3 regions of the Salinimonas marina genome follow, and region 1 is predicted to be linked to each of the others. Evidence: predicted binding sites of a transcription regulator. Region 1 holds the regulator's gene; each other region holds the start of a gene.
The links. The regulator sigma-54, encoded in region 1, starts transcription at its own class of promoters, with help from an activator protein. The targets are predictions, from matches to a motif close to GTTGGCACGNNNNTNGNNT.

Region 1 (5,919 bases):
TTTATAATGCCTCATACCGTAACGCTGTATGGCATGTTGGAAGAAAAAAGTTTCAACCGTTTGAAAGAACTGAAGTTACTGGTTTGTGATGTGGATGGGGTTTTCTCTGACGGCCGCATTTACCTAGGTAACGATGGCGAAGAGCTCAAAGCCTTTCACACCCGGGATGGCTACGGATTGAAGGCGGTGGTAAAAAGTGGCATCCAAGTTGCTGTCATTACCGGGCGCAGCTCCTCCATTGTAAAAAACCGTATGGAGGCCCTGGGTGTGCAACATATTATTCAGGGCGAAGAAGACAAGGCCAGTGCCCTGCACGGCTTGTGCACCGAACTTGGACTGAGCCCGGCGCAGGTGGCGGCCATTGGCGATGATGTACCGGATTTGGGAATGTATCAATATGCCGACACCAAAATTGCGGTGCGGGACGCCCATCCGCAGGTCTGTGCTGCCGCCAATTGGGTTTTGACCAAACCCGGTGGGTTCGGCGCCGTGCGGGAGCTGTGCGATATTATTTTGCAGGCCCACGGTAAGCTTCAGCAAATTCATGGAGCCAGCGTGTGAGTCGCCTTGGGATCAGTATCGCGTCGCTGTTTATGCTGGTATTACTGGTGTATATGCCGGTATGGATGAGCGAGACCGACAACACCATTGGGCAGACTGAAGAAGATGTACTTAAACCGGCGTATACCGCCAAAAACATCACTACTACCTTGTATGACGATAGCGGGTCGCTGAATCATCGGGTGTTTGCGCAAACCATGGAACATTATGATCAGCTTGGCTTTGTATTGTTCCAAAAGCCTGAATATACGGTGTATCTGAACCAGGGACAGACCCCCTGGCAGGTCACGGCAAATGAGGGTACGCTGTATAATAATAATCTTATCGAGCTGGAGTCGAAAGTAAGGGTTCGTAATCTGCAATCAAATGAATTTGTGCGCACCATCGAAACCGACTTCATAAAAATAAATCTGGATGACAAAACGCTCTTTTCGGATCAGCCTGTGGTGATTCGCGGAACAGAATTTGTTGTAAACAGTAATGGCATAAAGGGCGACCTTAGCTCACAACAGTATGAGTTGATTGATCATGTACAGACAACGTTTTCCCCTGGCAGCTAGTCTGCTGGCAATATTGTGCTTTGCGACACCGGTTATGGCCGGCAGTGCTGATTTTCAAAAACCTATCACCGTGGATGCACGTACCCAGTCTATGGATGGCAAAAATAAAGTCACCCGCTTCAAAGACAATGTGCTGATTACCCAGGGCACCCTGACCATCGAAGCCGATGAGGTTGAGGTCAATGCCAAGCAGGGTGAAGGTAAAGAAATTATGATTGCCCGCGGCAAACCTGCCCGCTATTCCCAAACCATGGATGATGGCAGCAAGGTCACCGCCCAAGCCAATGAACTTCGCTATGAAGTGAATAAACGGACCATTTCCATGCGCGGTAATGCCCAGATAAAACAAAATAGCAGCATGGTCAGTGGCGACAGCATTACTTATGACATGATGAAAGAACAATTGATGGCGACCAGCAGTGACGGCAATGATGATAGCCGGGTCACCACCGTATTTCGTCCGCAGGCGGTAAAAAAATTAAGTGATGAGTCTGAGGACAAGCAGGGTGACACCGACGGTAAGAATGATACGCAAGGTGACAAATAAGTATGGCAACACTGACAGCCCGGAACCTGGCAAAATCGTATAAATCCCGACAGGTGGTACTGGATGTCAGTCTGTCGGTATCCACCGGTCAGATTGTGGGTTTGCTTGGCCCCAACGGCGCAGGTAAAACCACCACGTTTTACATGATTGTGGGCCTGGTCGCGCTGGATAAAGGCAAAATCACCATCGATGATAACGAACTCACGCATCAGCCGATGCATGAACGTGCCCGTCAGGGGATTGGCTACCTGCCGCAGGAAGCCTCTATTTTTCGAAAACTGACAGTTCACGAAAATATCATGGCGATTTTACAAACCCGCAGCGATTTGGATTCACAAAAACGTGAAGAAGAAGCTGATGCCCTACTTGATGAATTTAATATCAACCATATACGTAATAGTACTGGTATGAGTTTGTCCGGCGGCGAGCGTCGACGGGTGGAAATTGCCCGGGCACTGGCCGCTAATCCGCAGTTCATTCTGTTGGATGAACCATTTGCCGGTGTTGATCCAATCTCAGTCAATGATATAAAAAAGATTATTCAGCATTTACGTGACCGGGGCATTGGGATCCTCATTACCGACCATAACGTACGGGAAACCCTGGATGTATGTGAGGAAGCCTACATCGTTAGTCATGGAGAGCTCATCGCGCAAGGCAGTGCGGAGCAAGTATTAAGCAACCAGAAAGTGCGTGATGTATACCTTGGTGAACAATTCAAGCTATAGTGTGGGTATTAGGGATGATCTTATACCCGGTGTTTCACCGGAAAACTTACACATGCACCCGAGTTTAAAATAAGACGTAGATGAAACCATCTTTACAGCTAAAATTTAGTCAACAGTTAACTATGACCCCGCAACTGCAGCAGGCCATTCGGCTATTGCAGTTGTCGACACTCGACCTTCAGCAGGAGATTCAGGAAGCGCTGGACTCAAACCCTTTGCTGGAAGTAGATGAAAGTAGTGACAACGACGGGGCAGAGAAAAACAACCAGGACAGCAACAGCGATTCCGACAATATCGAGGCCTCCGCTACGGCCGGTGACAACATGGACTCTGGCGAAGCGCTGGAGAAAAATGATTTGCCGGACGAGCTGCCTATCGACAGCACCTGGGATGAGTATTATTCCGCCTCTTCAGCCCCGGCTCCGGGGCCTGGCAGTGACGAAGACCAGGTATTTCAGGGTGAAACCACTGATGACATTCAGGCTCACCTGCTGTGGCAAATGCGCCTCACCCACTTTTCAGAAACAGATCGCGCCATCGCGATGGCGATTATCGACTCAATTGATGAGTCAGGGTATCTGACTGTATCGGTGGAAGAAATTCTGCAAAGCGTGAACAGCGATGAAACCGAAGAGCCGGTGGAAGAAGATGAAGTGGAGTGTGTGTTAAAGCGCATCCAGTTGTTTGATCCTTTAGGTTCCGGCTCACGCACTCCCCAGGAATGTCTGCTGGTGCAATTACGCCAGTTTGCCCCTGATACCCCCTGGCTGGAAGAAGCCCGCAGCCTGATTGAGGATTACTCTGATTTACTGAGCAGTAAAGACTACCGCACCCTGATGCGCAAAAGTAAGCTCAAAGAAGATCAGCTGCGAGAGGCTATGCGGTTACTGCAAACCCTGAATCCTCGTCCTGGCAGTGCGCTGATCACCAAAGAACCTGAGTATGTGATTCCGGATGTGTCGGTAGCCAAAAAGAATGGCCGCTGGTCAGTAGAGCTAAATCCGGACAGTTTGCCAAAACTGAGCGTAAATCAACAATACGCTGCGATGAGCCGGCGGGCTCGCAACAGCAGTGATTCGCAGTTTATTCGTTCGCATATGCAGGAAGCAAAATGGTTTATCAAAAGCCTCGAGTCGCGTAATGATACGCTGCTGAAGGTGGCGAATTGTATTGTGCAGCAACAAATGGGCTTTTTTGAACATGGGCCCGAGATGATGAAGCCCATGGTGCTGAATGATGTTGCCGAGATGGTGGACATGCACGAATCAACGATTTCCCGGGTCACGACCCAGAAGTATATGCACACCCCTCGTGGTATCTTTGAGCTGAAATATTTCTTCTCAAGCCATGTGGCTACGGAGTCTGGCGGCGAGTGTTCTTCCACCGCCATACGGGCCCTGATTAAAAAGCTGGTGGCGGCTGAAACACCCAGCAAGCCACTTAGCGATAGCAAAATTGCAGATGTGTTGGCCGAGCAAGGAATAAAAGTTGCCCGGCGGACAATTGCAAAATATCGGGAATCGTTATCGATCCCACCGTCGAACCAACGCAAAAGCCTGATTTAATAAGGCTAGCTCACAATAAGGAAGGCGAACTATGCAAATCAATCTTACTGGTCATCATATTGAGATCACTGACTCTTTGCGTAATTATGTCGATACAAAATTCAGTAAGCTGGAGCGCCATTTTGACCATATTTCCAATGTTCATGTTATTTTGAACGTGGAAAAGATAACGCAGAAAGCGGAAGCTACGGTTCACCTAAGTGGAGCAGAAGTCTTTGCTTCGTCAGAAAATACCGATATGTATGCAGCCATTGATAGCATGGTCGATAAACTGGATAGGCAGGTTATCAAGCATAAGGAAAAACTGAAAAAACATTAGTCTGTCACTATGGATATACAAGCCATCATAAGCCTGGACCGCACAAAATGTGCGGTCCAGTGCAATAGTAAAAAGCGTATTCTGGAAGTCATCAGTGGCATCGCTTCTGACAACAATCCCGAAGTGGATGAAACTGCGGTCATGAACGCCCTGATGTCCCGGGAAAAAATGGGCAGCACCGGTATTGGTAACGGCATTGCGTTACCTCATGGCCGTTTACCGGGTCTGGACCGGGTGATTGCCATAGTGGTGACCAGTGATCCTGCCATCGATTTTGATGCCATTGACAACAAACCTGTAGATATTTTCTTTACCCTGCTGGTGCCAGAGGAACAAACCGAAGGTCACTTACAGACCCTGGCCATGGTCGCAGGGAAACTCAGCGACAAAGATACCGTAAAAGCCATTCGCCGGGCGCAAACAGGTGATGACATTTTCGCCGCTTTACAATAACATCCTTCGCTAACGCGTATATCATGGAGCAGCGCTTTGAAGCTTATTATTATCAGCGGTCGTTCCGGGTCTGGCAAGTCAGTAGCACTGCGGGCCCTGGAAGATTTGGGTTACTATTGTGTTGATAATATCCCGGTCAATTTACTGCCTGCCCTGACGCACTCGGTGTCAGAACAATTTGACCAGGTGGCAGTAAGCATTGATGTTCGAAATCTGCCTGAAGATCCTACCGAACTGGTTGAAATTCTCGATTACCTGCCCGAATCCTGGTCCATGACCATCGTTTATATTGATGCCAGTGATGATATTCTGGTGAAACGATTCAGCGAAACCCGCCGGTTACATCCATTGGCCCGGTTGAAAAAGTCGTTGGCCGAAGCGATCCATACTGAGCGGGAGCTACTGGCCCCCATCGCCGAGCGCGCTGACTTATACATTGATACTGACTCATTGTCGATTCATCAGTTGGCTGAGCTTATTCGTGAACGAATACTGGGTAAAAAAAGCTCCAGACTGGTGCTGGTATTTGAATCCTTTGGCTTTAAACACGGCATTCCTAAAGACGCTGATTATGTGTTTGACGCCCGCTTTTTACCTAATCCCCACTGGGAACCGGATTTGAAGCATTTAACCGGCCTGGACGGCCCGGTGGAAGTCTTTTTAGGCGCCCAGCCCATTGTCACCAAATTCATCTGGCAGATACAGAATCTGATCACCACCTGGTTACCGCACCTGGAGCGCAACAACCGCAGTTATGTGACCGTTGCTATCGGCTGCACCGGTGGTCAGCATCGCTCAGTATTTGTGTCAGAAACCCTGGCCAAAACATTCCGTGACATTCATCCGGATGTGCAGATACGTCATCGGGAGCTCAACAAAGAATGACCGTCGAAAAACAACTGACTATTGTGAATAAGCTGGGTTTGCATGCCCGCGCGGCGACGCAGCTGGTGCAACTGGCCAATCAGTTTGATGCCCAAATCACCCTGATAAAAGAAGAGAAAAGCGCCGAGGCCCATAGTGTGCTGGGGCTGATGATGCTGGAGAGCCATCAGGGTGAGCAGGTCAAAGTAGTGTGTGAAGGCCCGGATGCCGAAGCGGCCATGAGTGCTATCGAAGCGCTTATTGTCGGCAGATTTAACGAGGCAGAATAACCCGGGCGGCATGTCCACTGAAAGTGAGGTGG
Region 2 (5,919 bases), 360 kb from region 1:
GGATTATCAAAGCGATGGACAGGTGGTGCTGGCGGTCAGAATGCAGGAAATGTATGGCCAAACTGAGGTCATTCGTGTGGCCCAGGGCCGCCAGAATGTGGTGGTGTCGTTACTGTCTCCGGCCGGAAGGCCGTTACAAATGACCGCCGATTTGGGCCAGTTCTGGCAAGGCAGTTATCAGGAGATTAAAAAAGAAATGAAAGGCCGTTACCCGAAACACTTTTGGCCCGACGATCCGGCCAGCGCGACGCCCACCACCAGAACCAAACGGGCGATGCAGCAGTAACGGCCGGTCTTAGCAGTAAGACCAGCCTCCATTCACAGGTGCGGCTAGTTTGGTGAGGTTTCGCTAGCCTGAACCACTTTTAATTGCTGCATGATTTGTTTAGCCGGGAAACCATCGGCCACCATGTCATTAGCAATCTGATAATCGCGGATCCCGGCGCGGGTGGCGGGACCTAAAATGCCATCGGGTTTACCCACATCAAACCCTTTGCTATTGAGGGTTTTCTGTAATTGCATAATGTCATCCCGGCTATAGGCGGGCAGGTCCGGCAGGCTGGCGCTTAAGCCCTTTCCTCCGGCAATCTGGTCTGCCAGTTTGCCTACTGCGATGGCGTAAAATTCAGAATTGTTCCAGCGCATGATGGTACGAAAATTAGGATAAGCTAAAAATGCCGGACCCTGATGACCGGCAGGGACCACCACATAGGCAGACACCTCACTGTCGGGCAGAGTCTTGTCGCCTGGCCGGGTGAGGCCGGCCTGTCGCCATTGGGATACCGACTGCCGGTTGCTGTAACCCGACTGGCGATAGTCGAAGTTTTGCGGCAAAACCACTTCACGACCCCAGCGAAAGCCAGGCTCCCACCCCAGATTATTTAAAAAGTTGGCTGCCGACGTTAGGGCGTCGGGAATGCTTTCCCATAAGTTAGCCAGACCGTCATTGTCACCATCGGTGGCATAACGGTAATAGGCAGAAGGCATAAACTGAGTATGTCCCATGGCGCCCGCCCACGAGCCCACCATCGCATCGGTCGACAATTTTTCGCGTTCAATCAGTTTTAGCGCTGTCATCAGCTCACCGGTAAAATACCGGCTACGGCGCTTATCACACGCCAGGGTGGCTAAGGAGCTGAGCACCGGCATCTTACCTTTGTAGGAGCCAAAATTGGTCTCCAGACCCCAGAATGCAAGCAGGTAATGCTTGGGAATGCCGTATTCATCTTCCAGCCGGGTTAACAGCGGCTGATGCTGTTTAAGCAGCTCCCGCCCTTTATTGATGCGCCAGTCCGTGACCCGTTTGCTGTAGTAAGATGGAAACGTGGTGACAAATTCTGGCTGACTGCGATCCAGCTCAATAACCCGTTCCACATAGTTGATGCTGTCAAAGGCCTCCGTGGCCACCGATTTGGCAACCCCTTGTGCTACCGCCTGGTTGAAAAGCCGGGTTTTACACTGTTCAAAATTTTCTGCTGCCGCAGCGCCACCGCAAACAAGTAGCGAGGCCCAGAGCAGGCCCATGGTCTTACCAGGAAAACGCTTCATACAATACCCTTAAAATGCCAGTAACCGCATGCTATCGCAAAGCTGCCCGCCGATGCGACAAAAACTTTCTGATGCACAACACCGCGGGTTAGTTCATCTGTTTCGGGAAGAAAAGCAGGCCGGCGCGGTTAAACCAATACGCAAAGTGACGCAATTTTACCGGCCCGGGGTGTGAGATAAACAGACACTTTGCACGGGCAAATGTGCATGTTACCGTCGTGGAACTCTATAACGTTATGATTTTAAATAATTATGAAGACCTGGTATGGAATTGGCTTCTGTACTAGTGAGCGCTCATTATACATGGGCAAATCGAAACTGACCTGGAGTCAACGTATGAACAAATTTGTTAAGACTATTGCCGCCGGTGCCGTGATTGCAAGCTGTGCTTCTTTTTCTGTTAATGCCCAGCAGGATACTATGCAACAACAACCTGCACAGGATGAAATGAAACAGCAGTCTGCAAACTTCGACGACACCACCTTGCTGAAATTTACCATGGCAATGGAAGCAGTAAGCGATGTGGCTAACAAATACGACTCAAAATTTAAAAATGTAGAGAGCCCGGAAAAAGCGCAGGAAATTCAAAAAGAAGCTCAAACTGAAATGGTAGAGCAGATTGAAGAAACCGGCCTGACCGTGGAAACTTATACAACTATCGCGCAACAGGTTCAAACTGATGAGAAGCTGCGTGAGCGGGTACTGACTATTGCTCGTGAAAACCGTCAGGAAAACAGCTAACCCGGATTTTTCAATCCGGCGCTTCAGAATGCTTTTTTCTGATGCGGTTAAATAGTGTTTTGCAGTGTCTCTGAACTTCGTCGGGGCACTGCGAACATTTTTCTTTAAAGACCCACTTCACTCTCCTTCTTGCCTTTTCATCTGCCCCGCATGTCTGCGTTTTTGATATTAAGTTACCCGTGCTATTTATGAACATATTTTGTTGTCATTGTGTATATAAGCGCACTGCGCACACCCCGGTGAGAATGCTATGATACTCATCGACCCCAAAAAGTAGCGGCAGGCGGTCGGGCATTCTATTTTTGGATTAGCGTAGCGGACATCAGACAGGCATTTTAAGTGGCGAAAAAACAAACCAAACCCAAAGCAAAATCTAACGCGAAAAATTCTCAGCGACGAGGCCGGTTTTCAGGTCTGCTGATTAAGCTGTTTATTGTCCTGGTGGTGCTGGTGGCCGGGTATATGATTTATCTGGATGCGCAGATAAAGCACACCTTTACCGGTAATAAATGGGAAGTTCCCGCGCAGATTTACGCCCGTCCTCTGATATTGAGCAAAAACCTGGAAATTACCCCCGAAGAAGTCTTAGATGAGCTGTCGTTGCTGGGTTACCGCAAAGTCAGCCGGCCTGATAGCAGCGGCGAATACGCCTACTGGAATAATACCCTGGTAGTGATGCGCCGGGCGTTTCAGTTTGTCGATGGCGCCCAGGGCATGCGCAAGCTGACTATTGCCTGGCAGGGTAATCGAATCGGCTCCATTACCGATAATACGGCCGGCAAAAAAGTAGGCACTGTGCGTCTTGAGCCCTGGCTGGTCACCCGCCTGGTAAGTAGTCTGCGTGAAGATCGGATGCTGCTGAATCTTGATACCGTGCCGCCCATGTTGCCTAAAACCCTGACGCTGGTCGAAGATCGCGATTTTTATGATCATCATGGGGTCGCCCCCTTATCGATATTACGGGCATTGATTGCCAATATTAAAGCCGGGAGGACCGTCCAGGGCGGCAGTACCTTAACCCAGCAACTGGTGAAAAATTTATTTCTTACCCTTGAGCAATCGCTGGTTCGCAAAGCCAAAGAAGCGGTAATGGCCATCATTATTGATGCCCGCTACAGCAAATCTGAAATTTTACAGGCGTACATGAATGAGGTGTTTCTGGCCCAGGATGGCGAAACGGCGGTGCATGGTTTCGGTCTGGCCAGCTATTACTTTTTTGACCGACCGGCCACTGAGCTGAATGTACCTGAAATTGCGACCCTGGTGGCAATGATAAAAGGGCCTTCCTATTATAATCCACGCCGCCATCCGGACCGGGTGCTGGAACGTCGAAACCTGATTTTACGACTGTTGTTTGAAGCCAACGAAATCGGCAGTAAAGATTATCAGCGCTATCTGGAGATGCCTTTAAAACTGGCTTCGGGCGCGAGCCTGGCCAGTGGCAAACATCCTGCGTTTATGCAAAAGGTCCGTAATGAATTACAACAGATTCTGGCCGATCCTTCCTTGCGGGACTCCGGGGTAAAGGTCTTTACCACGCTGGATATCTATGCCCAGCGACGCGCTGAAGCGGCACTGACCCAGACCCTGGATAAGTTACAGCAGGACCGTAAAGCCAAACTGGAAGGGGCCATGGTGGTGACAAACATCAGCAGTGGTGAAGTGCGGGCCATCGTCGGCTCACGGCAAACCGATTACAATGGCTTCAACCGCGCGCTGGATGCCAGACGCCAGGTGGGGTCATTAATAAAACCGGCGGTCTATTTAAGTGCACTTGAAGACCCGACCCAATACAATCTGGCGACGCCGCTGGAAGATAGACCTCTCACCCTGAAAAGCCGCGATGGCAAGCTATGGTCGCCGCGCAATTATGATAAAGAATTTCGGGAACAGGTACCGCTCATCACCTCTTTGGTGGAGTCTCTAAACGTGCCCACCGTGAACCTGGGGATGGAGGTAGGGCTGGATAAAGTCATCAACACCGTAAAACGACTCGGCGTTGAAACCGATATGCGTAAAGTGCCGGCCTTAACCCTGGGGTCAATGAGTATGTCACCGTTACAGACCAATCAGATGTATCAGACTATTTCTAACAATGGGCGCTACATCCCGCTGCATACGGTATCGGCCGTGGTGTCGGCCAACGATAAGCTATTGTGGAAACATGCTGAGTTTTACGCCCAGAGGGCGGATGAAGCCGCCACCTATCTGCTCAATTATGGGTTGTTTAAAGTAACCCGTGAGGGCACCGCTAAACAACTGGGACGGGCGTTCCCACGGATTAATATGGCGGGGAAAACCGGTACCACCGATGATTATCGCGACAGCTGGTTTAGTGGCTTTGACCGTAATAATGTCAGCACCGTCTGGGTAGGCAACGATGACAACCAGTCGGTTAATCTGACCGGCGCCAGTGGCGCGCTGCCGGTGTTTATCAATTATCAGAAGATGCAGGCGCCCAAATCATTGTCCCGTCGTTTTCCCAGAGGCCTGGGAATTGCCCACTTTAATCAGAAAACCGGCGAAGTAATTGTGGCCGGATGCCCGGACTCACTGAGTGTACCGGCTATTTTAGAGGTGTTGCCGCCACCACGCACAGACTGTCGGGGTAAAGCAATAGATTCATCGGGCGACGAAAAAGAAAAAAGCTGGTGGGAACGCTGGTTTTAGCAAAAAGGCCCTTATCTGGTCTGTTCAACAAACCGGATAAGGGCGAGGTCCCTGGGGAGTGACAAAGTCAGTTGGCGCAGGCGTGTTTACGGCGCCCCATCAGTTTGTATATGCTGCTGAAAATGACCGCGCTGGCGGCAAACGCCACCAGCGGTGCCATAGCGGCTAAAAATACGGCGGTATAGCTAATCATAGTGGCCTCACTTAAACCCTGTGCTGGCAACAACAATCAGACCTAATCCGGGTCTGCCAATACCAACGGTTAATGCCCGTATTGTGTTATCGGTGGGCAATTTATTGTTTAGTTGCATAGACCATAGCGATAGTTGTGCCATCTCGAAGTTATATTTTAACGGTATGATTTTTAAGTAAAAATATTCATGCCGGGGATAGGTGGGACAGCCCGATGCCTAAATCGCTACTTTTTAGTGGATAAGGCATCGAGAAAGTGGTGAAAACCACCACTTCTGCGGATTAATTTTTGAATTTGAGCAGCAGGGTTATCAGACCGACCACCACCGCGCCGCCAATAAAGCCGGTAACCCCATCTACTGCCACACTGGCTAAGGTCGCCCAGGCGCCAGCAGCTGCGACTATAGGGGCGGTGACATGATGCAATATCTCAATACTGTGGGTTAAAATACCTCCCCCACCAAAAACATCGCAATGGTGCCCACAAAGGCCAGGGTTTTCATCAACAATGGCGCGCCGATAAGTAATGCCCGCCCTGCCAGCCGCTGCAGTTGATTAAAGCCACCGGTTAATGATTTTCTGAGCAGGTACAGCCCCACGTCATCCAGTTTCACAATGGCCGCCACCAAACCGTAAACCCCAAAGGTGATCGCCACGCTTAGTGCGCACAGCACCCCAACCTGGGTGGTAAAGCTGGCTTGCTGAACCGTACCCAACGCAATCACAATAATTTCTGCCGATAAGATAAAGTCAGTACGAATGGCGCCT
Region 3 (5,919 bases), 1.4 Mb from region 1:
TTTCATGGGCCAGTCCCCGCACCAGTTCCCGCGCGGCAAAATGCTGGGCGTTTTGCTGGGTTTCCCGGGAAATACGTTTTTGCTGATCAATTTTACGGACCTCAAATAACAACCGGTGACCGTGCTCGGTTTGCAGGTTGGTAACGGTAAGATCCACCAATACTGAGCGGTTGTCACGAAATGTCAGACTAACTTCATTTTCGGTAAAGTCTTCGGCCCAGCGTAAGGCGGCGCGCAGGCGGGCGCGCTGAATGGTACCAGGCATAAAAAAATCGTAGAGGGGGTGGCCGTAAAGCTGTTTCACGCCGGTGGCAAATAACGCCTCACCGGCCTGATTGACATAGACGATGTTCAGTTCGTTATCCACCATCACTAAGATGGTGTTGAGGTTATCCAGTAATTGAGCCGGGGCGGTTTCGAAACCGGGCATGAGGGTGAAATCTCCTTGCACTAATCTGGTGCATTATAGCGTAAAGACACTGGCGTGTGTCACCTGGCCAGGGGTTTACGTTTTTCACCGGGCATGCTCAGCCCGAATTGTACGAGTCGGCTACTGAGCGGAGCCCTGATTGATAAGGGCCGAGGCCTGATGCATGTAAAAGGTTTGTGTCTTTGACGATGCAAGAGTCTTGCCCTTATTACCCAGTAACTGAATTTGAAAGGTGTGAGCGCCGCGGGGTACGCCTGACAGAGCAAACGAGCCACTGCTATTTTGCTTGATAACCTTATCGTCCAGGGTAAGCTGATAGCGGCCCACAGGTTTGGGAGAGGCGGAAGCGACAATAGACACCTTACCTTTATTATTGCGGATGGTGGCCTCGGGGGCTGGACTGGCAATATTAATGGTGTAACGAACTTTTTTCTGAGGCTGCGGGGTCGGCGCTGCCGGCGCCTTGCCAGGCAAAGTTGGCGTTATATTAGAAGTTTTGGCATCAAAGGTCACCGTTTTACTGTCGGCAGCGGCGGGCGTGTCAGTGAAGACGACTGTGCCATCTTCTTTTTCGACTTTATAAACCTGAGCCGTTACGTGGGGCATATAGCACCAGTTGAAAATAACAAATATGGCGATGCGCAACTTCATGGCGTTGTCCTGATAGTGTAGTGGTACTCATTAATCTTAGTACGAATACTGTCTGGTTCCTATCACATTTGTGTTTAGCGGTATGGCCGGAGCAAACACAAAAAAGCCCGCGGTTAAGCGGGCTTTAATTCTTTATGGCTTACAATCTGTTACAGGCTGTAGTACATATCAAACTCAACAGGATGCGTGGTCATACGCAGCTTGGTCACATCTTCAGATTTAAGATCGATGTAGGCATCAATCATATCATCGGTCATAACGCCGCCGGCTTTCAGGAATTCACGGTCATTGTCCAGTGCTTCCAGCGCCATTTCAAATGAACTCGCTACCGTGGGAATATCCTTAGCTTCTTCTGCTGGCAGATCATATAAGTCTTTATCCATAGCATCGCCAGGATGGATCTTGTTTTTGATGCCGTCCAGACCGGCCATCAGCAGCGCTGAGAACGCCAGGTACGGGTTCGCGGTTGGATCCGGGAAGCGTACTTCAATACGACGTGCTTTATCGCTGGTCACATAGGGAATACGAATCGATGCCGAGCGGTTACGCGCTGAATAAGCCAGCATAACCGGGGCTTCAAATCCAGGTACCAGACGCTTGTACGAGTTGGTTGACGCATTGGTAAACGCATTCAGGGCACGGGCGTGCTTGATGATACCGCCAATGTAATACAGCGCTTCTTCAGACAGACCTGCATATTTGTCACCAGCGAAGACATTCTTACCATCTTTGGCGATGGACATGTGAACGTGCATTCCCGAGCCGTTATCCCCAACCAATGGTTTTGGCATAAAGGTTGCGGTTTGCCCGTAAGCATGTGCCACATTGTGTACTACGTACTTGTAGATTTGCAGCTCATCGGCTTTTTTCACCAGAGTATTAAACTCACAGGCAATTTCGTTTTGACCGGCAGTGGCGACTTCGTGGTGATGTGCTTCGATAGTCAGGCCCATCTCTTCCATTACCAGACACATCGCCGCGCGGGTATCGTGGCTTGAGTCTACCGGGGGTACCGGGAAATAACCGCCCTTTACACCAGGACGGTGACCCATGTTGCCACCTTCAAAGTCGGCCCCGGAATTCCATTTGGCTTCAGAAGAATCGATTTTGTAAAATGAACCGGAAATGTCGGTATGGAACCGAACATCATCAAACAGGAAAAACTCCGGCTCAGGACCGAAAAAGGCCGTATCGCCAATACCGGTGGATTTCAGGTATTCTTCGGCGCGATATGCCACAGAACGTGGGTCACGCTCATACCCTTCCATCGTCATTGGTTCAACGATATTACAGCGCACATTAATTTGGGTTTCTTCTGCAAAAGGGTCCAGAACCACAGAATCGGCATCCGGCATCAATACCATGTCTGATTCGTTAATTCCTTTCCAGCCGGCAATTGAAGAGCCATCAAACATTTTGCCTTCTTCAAAAAACTCTTCGTCAACCTGAGCCGCAGGAATAGAAACATGTTGTTCCTTGCCTGCTGTATCGGTGAAGCGCATATCGATAAATTTTGCTTCACTTTCTTCAATCAGCTCTAATGCCTTTTCTATTGACATCGTTTCCTCCAGGTATAGATGTAAAAATGCAGGGCCGGATAAATTACCCTGTCAGTATTGATAAAAAGACCTAGCGATATTCGTGCCAGTAATCTAAGGCCTGAATAACACGGGATACAAGCAAGTTACGCAACACTTACAAATTCGGATTGCACCAAATTGGAGCATTGCGGCGCTATCTTGGTGCATAACAGCTTTTTTTTCTATGCTGCACGGTCCAGGTGTTTGATGAGACTGACAAAACCAGTGCAAAACGGGGGGTGTGGTTCATCATCCCCTCAAAATTCTTTTAACTTTAGTTGCATATTGTCAGAGATATGCAAAGATCGTAAAAAAAGAAGCGCAAAGACAGTAAATTTTCTGTACAATCCGCGCACATTTTTTACCTCTGCAAGAATTTCAACTCTTTAGCCGGGCGCCAATCTCAGTCCGGGCAGCTATACAGGCACAAACCTAATGAACACGTACGATATTTCGAAGTTAAGAAACATTGCGATCATCGCGCACGTTGACCACGGCAAAACCACCCTGGTCGATAAATTGCTACAGCAGTCTGGTACGCTGGAAAGCCGTGGTGAAGCCGAAGAGCGCATCATGGATTCCAACGATATCGAGAAAGAGCGCGGCATCACAATCCTGGCCAAGAACACTGCAATCAATTGGCAGGATTACCATATTAATATTGTTGACACTCCCGGACACGCCGACTTTGGTGGTGAAGTAGAGCGGGTAATGTCAATGGCCGACTCTGTGCTGCTGCTGGTTGATGCTCAGGAAGGTCCTATGCCGCAAACTCGCTTTGTAACTCAAAAAGCGTTTGCCCAGGGCTTGAAGCCAATTGTAGTGGTAAATAAAATCGACAAGCCAGGCGCTCGTCCTGACTGGGTAATCGATCAGGTTTTTGACCTATTTGACAACCTGGGTGCTACTGATGAACAACTGGACTTCCAGATTGTGTACGCCTCAGCACTAAACGGCTGGGCCGCGATGGATTCAGACACTACCGGCACCGATATGACGCCGTTGTTCCAAACCATCGTAGACCAGGTAGATGCGCCGAATACAGACCCTGAAGGTCCGTTCCAGATGCAGATCTCACAGCTGGATTACAACTCTTATGTTGGCGTCATCGGTGTAGGTCGTATCGCGCGTGGTAAAGTAAAAACCGGTCAGCAGGTTACTATTGTCAATGCCGATGGCGACAAACGTAATGGAAAGGTGGGCCAGGTTCTAACCTATCTGGGTCTGCAGCGTCAGGAAGCAGAAATTGCAAATGCCGGTGATATTATTGCCATCACCGGGCTGGGCGAGCTGAAAATCTCTGACACCATCTGTGATGTTAATGCGGTTGAAGCAATGCCCGCGTTAACAGTGGATGAGCCTACCGTGACCATGACCTTCCAGGTAAACACCTCACCGTTTTCTGGTCGTGAAGGAAAATATGTAACTTCACGTAATATCTTTGACCGTTTACAGGATGAGTTGGTACACAACGTAGCCCTGCGTGTTGAAGAAACCGAAAACCCTGATAAGTTCCGGGTTTCAGGTCGTGGTGAACTGCACCTGGGTATCTTGATTGAAAACATGCGTCGTGAAGGTTACGAGCTGGCGGTTTCGCGTCCTGAAGTTATCATCAAAGAAGATGAAGATGGCAACTTGCTGGAACCTTTCGAAACCCTGACGGTAGATTGTCAGGAAGAAGACCAGGGTTCTATCATGGAACAACTGGGTTATCGTAAAGCTGAACTGACAGATATGTCGCCGGATGGCAAAGGCCGTGTTCGCATGGACTTTATGATCCCAAGTCGTGGCCTGATTGGCTTCCAGACCGAGTTCTTAACTCTGACCTCAGGGTCTGGTCTGCTGTACCATACATTTGACCATTACGGTTTGCACAAAGGCGGCAAAATTGGTCAGCGTAAAAATGGTGTATTGATTGCTAATGCGGCCGGTAAAGCGCTGACTAACGCATTGTTTAACCTGCAAGAGCGTGGCCGTATGTTTATCGGTCATGGTGTTGAGGTTTACGAAGGCATGGTTATTGGTATTCATAGCCGTGACAACGACTTAACAGTTAATGCCCTTAAAGGTAAGCAGCTGACCAACGTGCGTGCTTCAGGTACTGATGAAGCGCAGAGCCTGGTGCCGCCGATTGTTATGACGCTGGAACAGGCACTGGAATTTATCGATGATGATGAGCTGGTGGAAGTGACGCCGAAAAGCATCCGTATTCGTAAGCGGTTCTTAACCGAAAACGAACGTAAGCGTAATTCACGTGAGAAAAAGGGCTAAATAACGCACTTTTCCAACGAGTTTGAAAACGCCGCTTTTGCGGCGTTTTTTTATGCCTGAAATTAGGGTGGTATTGTAGGCGTACAACTTTAGAACAATTGTTAGATTTGCAGGATGAGGTTATGCTAGGGGAAATAAAAAGCATTTTGGTGCAGGTATGGGATCTTGCTCAATTGTGGTAGTGGATGATGATGCCATTACACAGGAATTAATTGCTGTGACATTGGAGGACCGTTTAGGTGCCCAGGTGCATAGCTTTACACAGAGTAAAGTTGCCAGAGATTTTCTGATGCGTCAGGATGACACTTCACTTTCCCTTATTATCAGCGATCAGATGATGCCTGACTATGACGGCATTTCACTGCTAAAAATGTGCCGAAAGCAGGGCATGCAGTTACCCTTTTTGTTGCTGACCGCAGATGCTACCCGTGAAACGGTGCTGGAAGCACGGCGCTCAGGTGCCACTCAGTTTGTGGCCAAACCTTTCAAAGTTGATGACCTGATAGCCAAGGTCAATGAAATATTGGCTGGGTGAAGCCTTTCATCCGCCATCCATCTCATAGCAATTTATTCTAACCAGGTACTAGCTAGCCCTGTTATGCCTGTTCTACACTGGCTGCCACATTTTAGTAATAACAGGATGGTAAGCGTGTCTGAGCTTTTTGATCAAACCCCTTCACGGGATGGAACCTATTCTTTCAAATGGCAGAAATATCAGGGTAAAGATGTGTTACCCGCCTGGGTCGCAGATACTGAGTTTCGTTGTGCTCAGCCAATTCTTGATGCCATACAGCAGCGGGTCGAACACGGTAATCTTGGCTATGTACTGCCCTCACAGTATACGCCTGCTATTGACGCGGTACGCCGCTGGCTAAAAGACAAGCATGACTGGGAGATTGAGGCAGACTGGCTGGTGTGGACACCTGGCGTGGTGCCGGCCTTTAATGCCGTATGTAAAGCCTATTGCCAGCCCGGCGATAAGGTCTT

Region 2: a site for sigma-54 is predicted at 1,808-1,826, ahead of IT774_RS15400 (DUF4168 domain-containing protein). Genes of this name have one in related genera too.
Region 3: a site for sigma-54 is predicted at 2,712-2,730, ahead of glnA (glutamate--ammonia ligase). Genes of this name have one in related genera too.

What each region holds. Positions count from the first base shown of each region.
Region 1 is NZ_CP064795.1:3,061,948-3,067,866, forward strand. Features, by position in the region: gene IT774_RS13720 (KpsF/GutQ family sugar-phosphate isomerase) at 1-7, shown strand, start outside; gene kdsC (3-deoxy-manno-octulosonate-8-phosphatase KdsC) at 7-561, shown strand; gene lptC (LPS export ABC transporter periplasmic protein LptC) at 558-1,121, shown strand; gene lptA (lipopolysaccharide transport periplasmic protein LptA) at 1,090-1,668, shown strand; gene lptB (LPS export ABC transporter ATP-binding protein) at 1,671-2,396, shown strand; gene IT774_RS13745 (RNA polymerase factor sigma-54) at 2,477-3,961, shown strand; gene hpf (ribosome hibernation promoting factor) at 3,993-4,280, shown strand; gene ptsN (PTS IIA-like nitrogen regulatory protein PtsN) at 4,290-4,733, shown strand; gene rapZ (RNase adapter RapZ) at 4,770-5,618, shown strand; gene IT774_RS13765 (HPr family phosphocarrier protein) at 5,615-5,887, shown strand.
Region 2 is NZ_CP064795.1:3,424,120-3,430,038, reverse strand. Features, by position in the region: gene IT774_RS15410 (ATP-dependent helicase C-terminal domain-containing protein) at 1-286, shown strand, start outside; gene IT774_RS15405 (lytic murein transglycosylase) at 331-1,548, opposite strand; gene IT774_RS15400 (DUF4168 domain-containing protein) at 1,885-2,289, shown strand; gene mrcB (penicillin-binding protein 1B) at 2,629-4,959, shown strand; gene IT774_RS17820 (hypothetical protein) at 5,027-5,152, opposite strand; gene IT774_RS18100 (hypothetical protein) at 5,434-5,577, opposite strand; partial or broken gene IT774_RS15390 (DUF808 domain-containing protein) at 5,586-5,919, opposite strand, start outside.
Region 3 is NZ_CP064795.1:706,703-712,621, forward strand. Features, by position in the region: gene glnL (nitrogen regulation protein NR(II)) at 1-430, opposite strand, end outside; gene IT774_RS03020 (DUF4124 domain-containing protein) at 551-1,081, opposite strand; gene glnA (glutamate--ammonia ligase) at 1,231-2,640, opposite strand; gene typA (translational GTPase TypA) at 3,097-4,932, shown strand; gene IT774_RS03035 (response regulator) at 5,090-5,467, shown strand; gene IT774_RS03040 (MalY/PatB family protein) at 5,582-5,919, shown strand, end outside.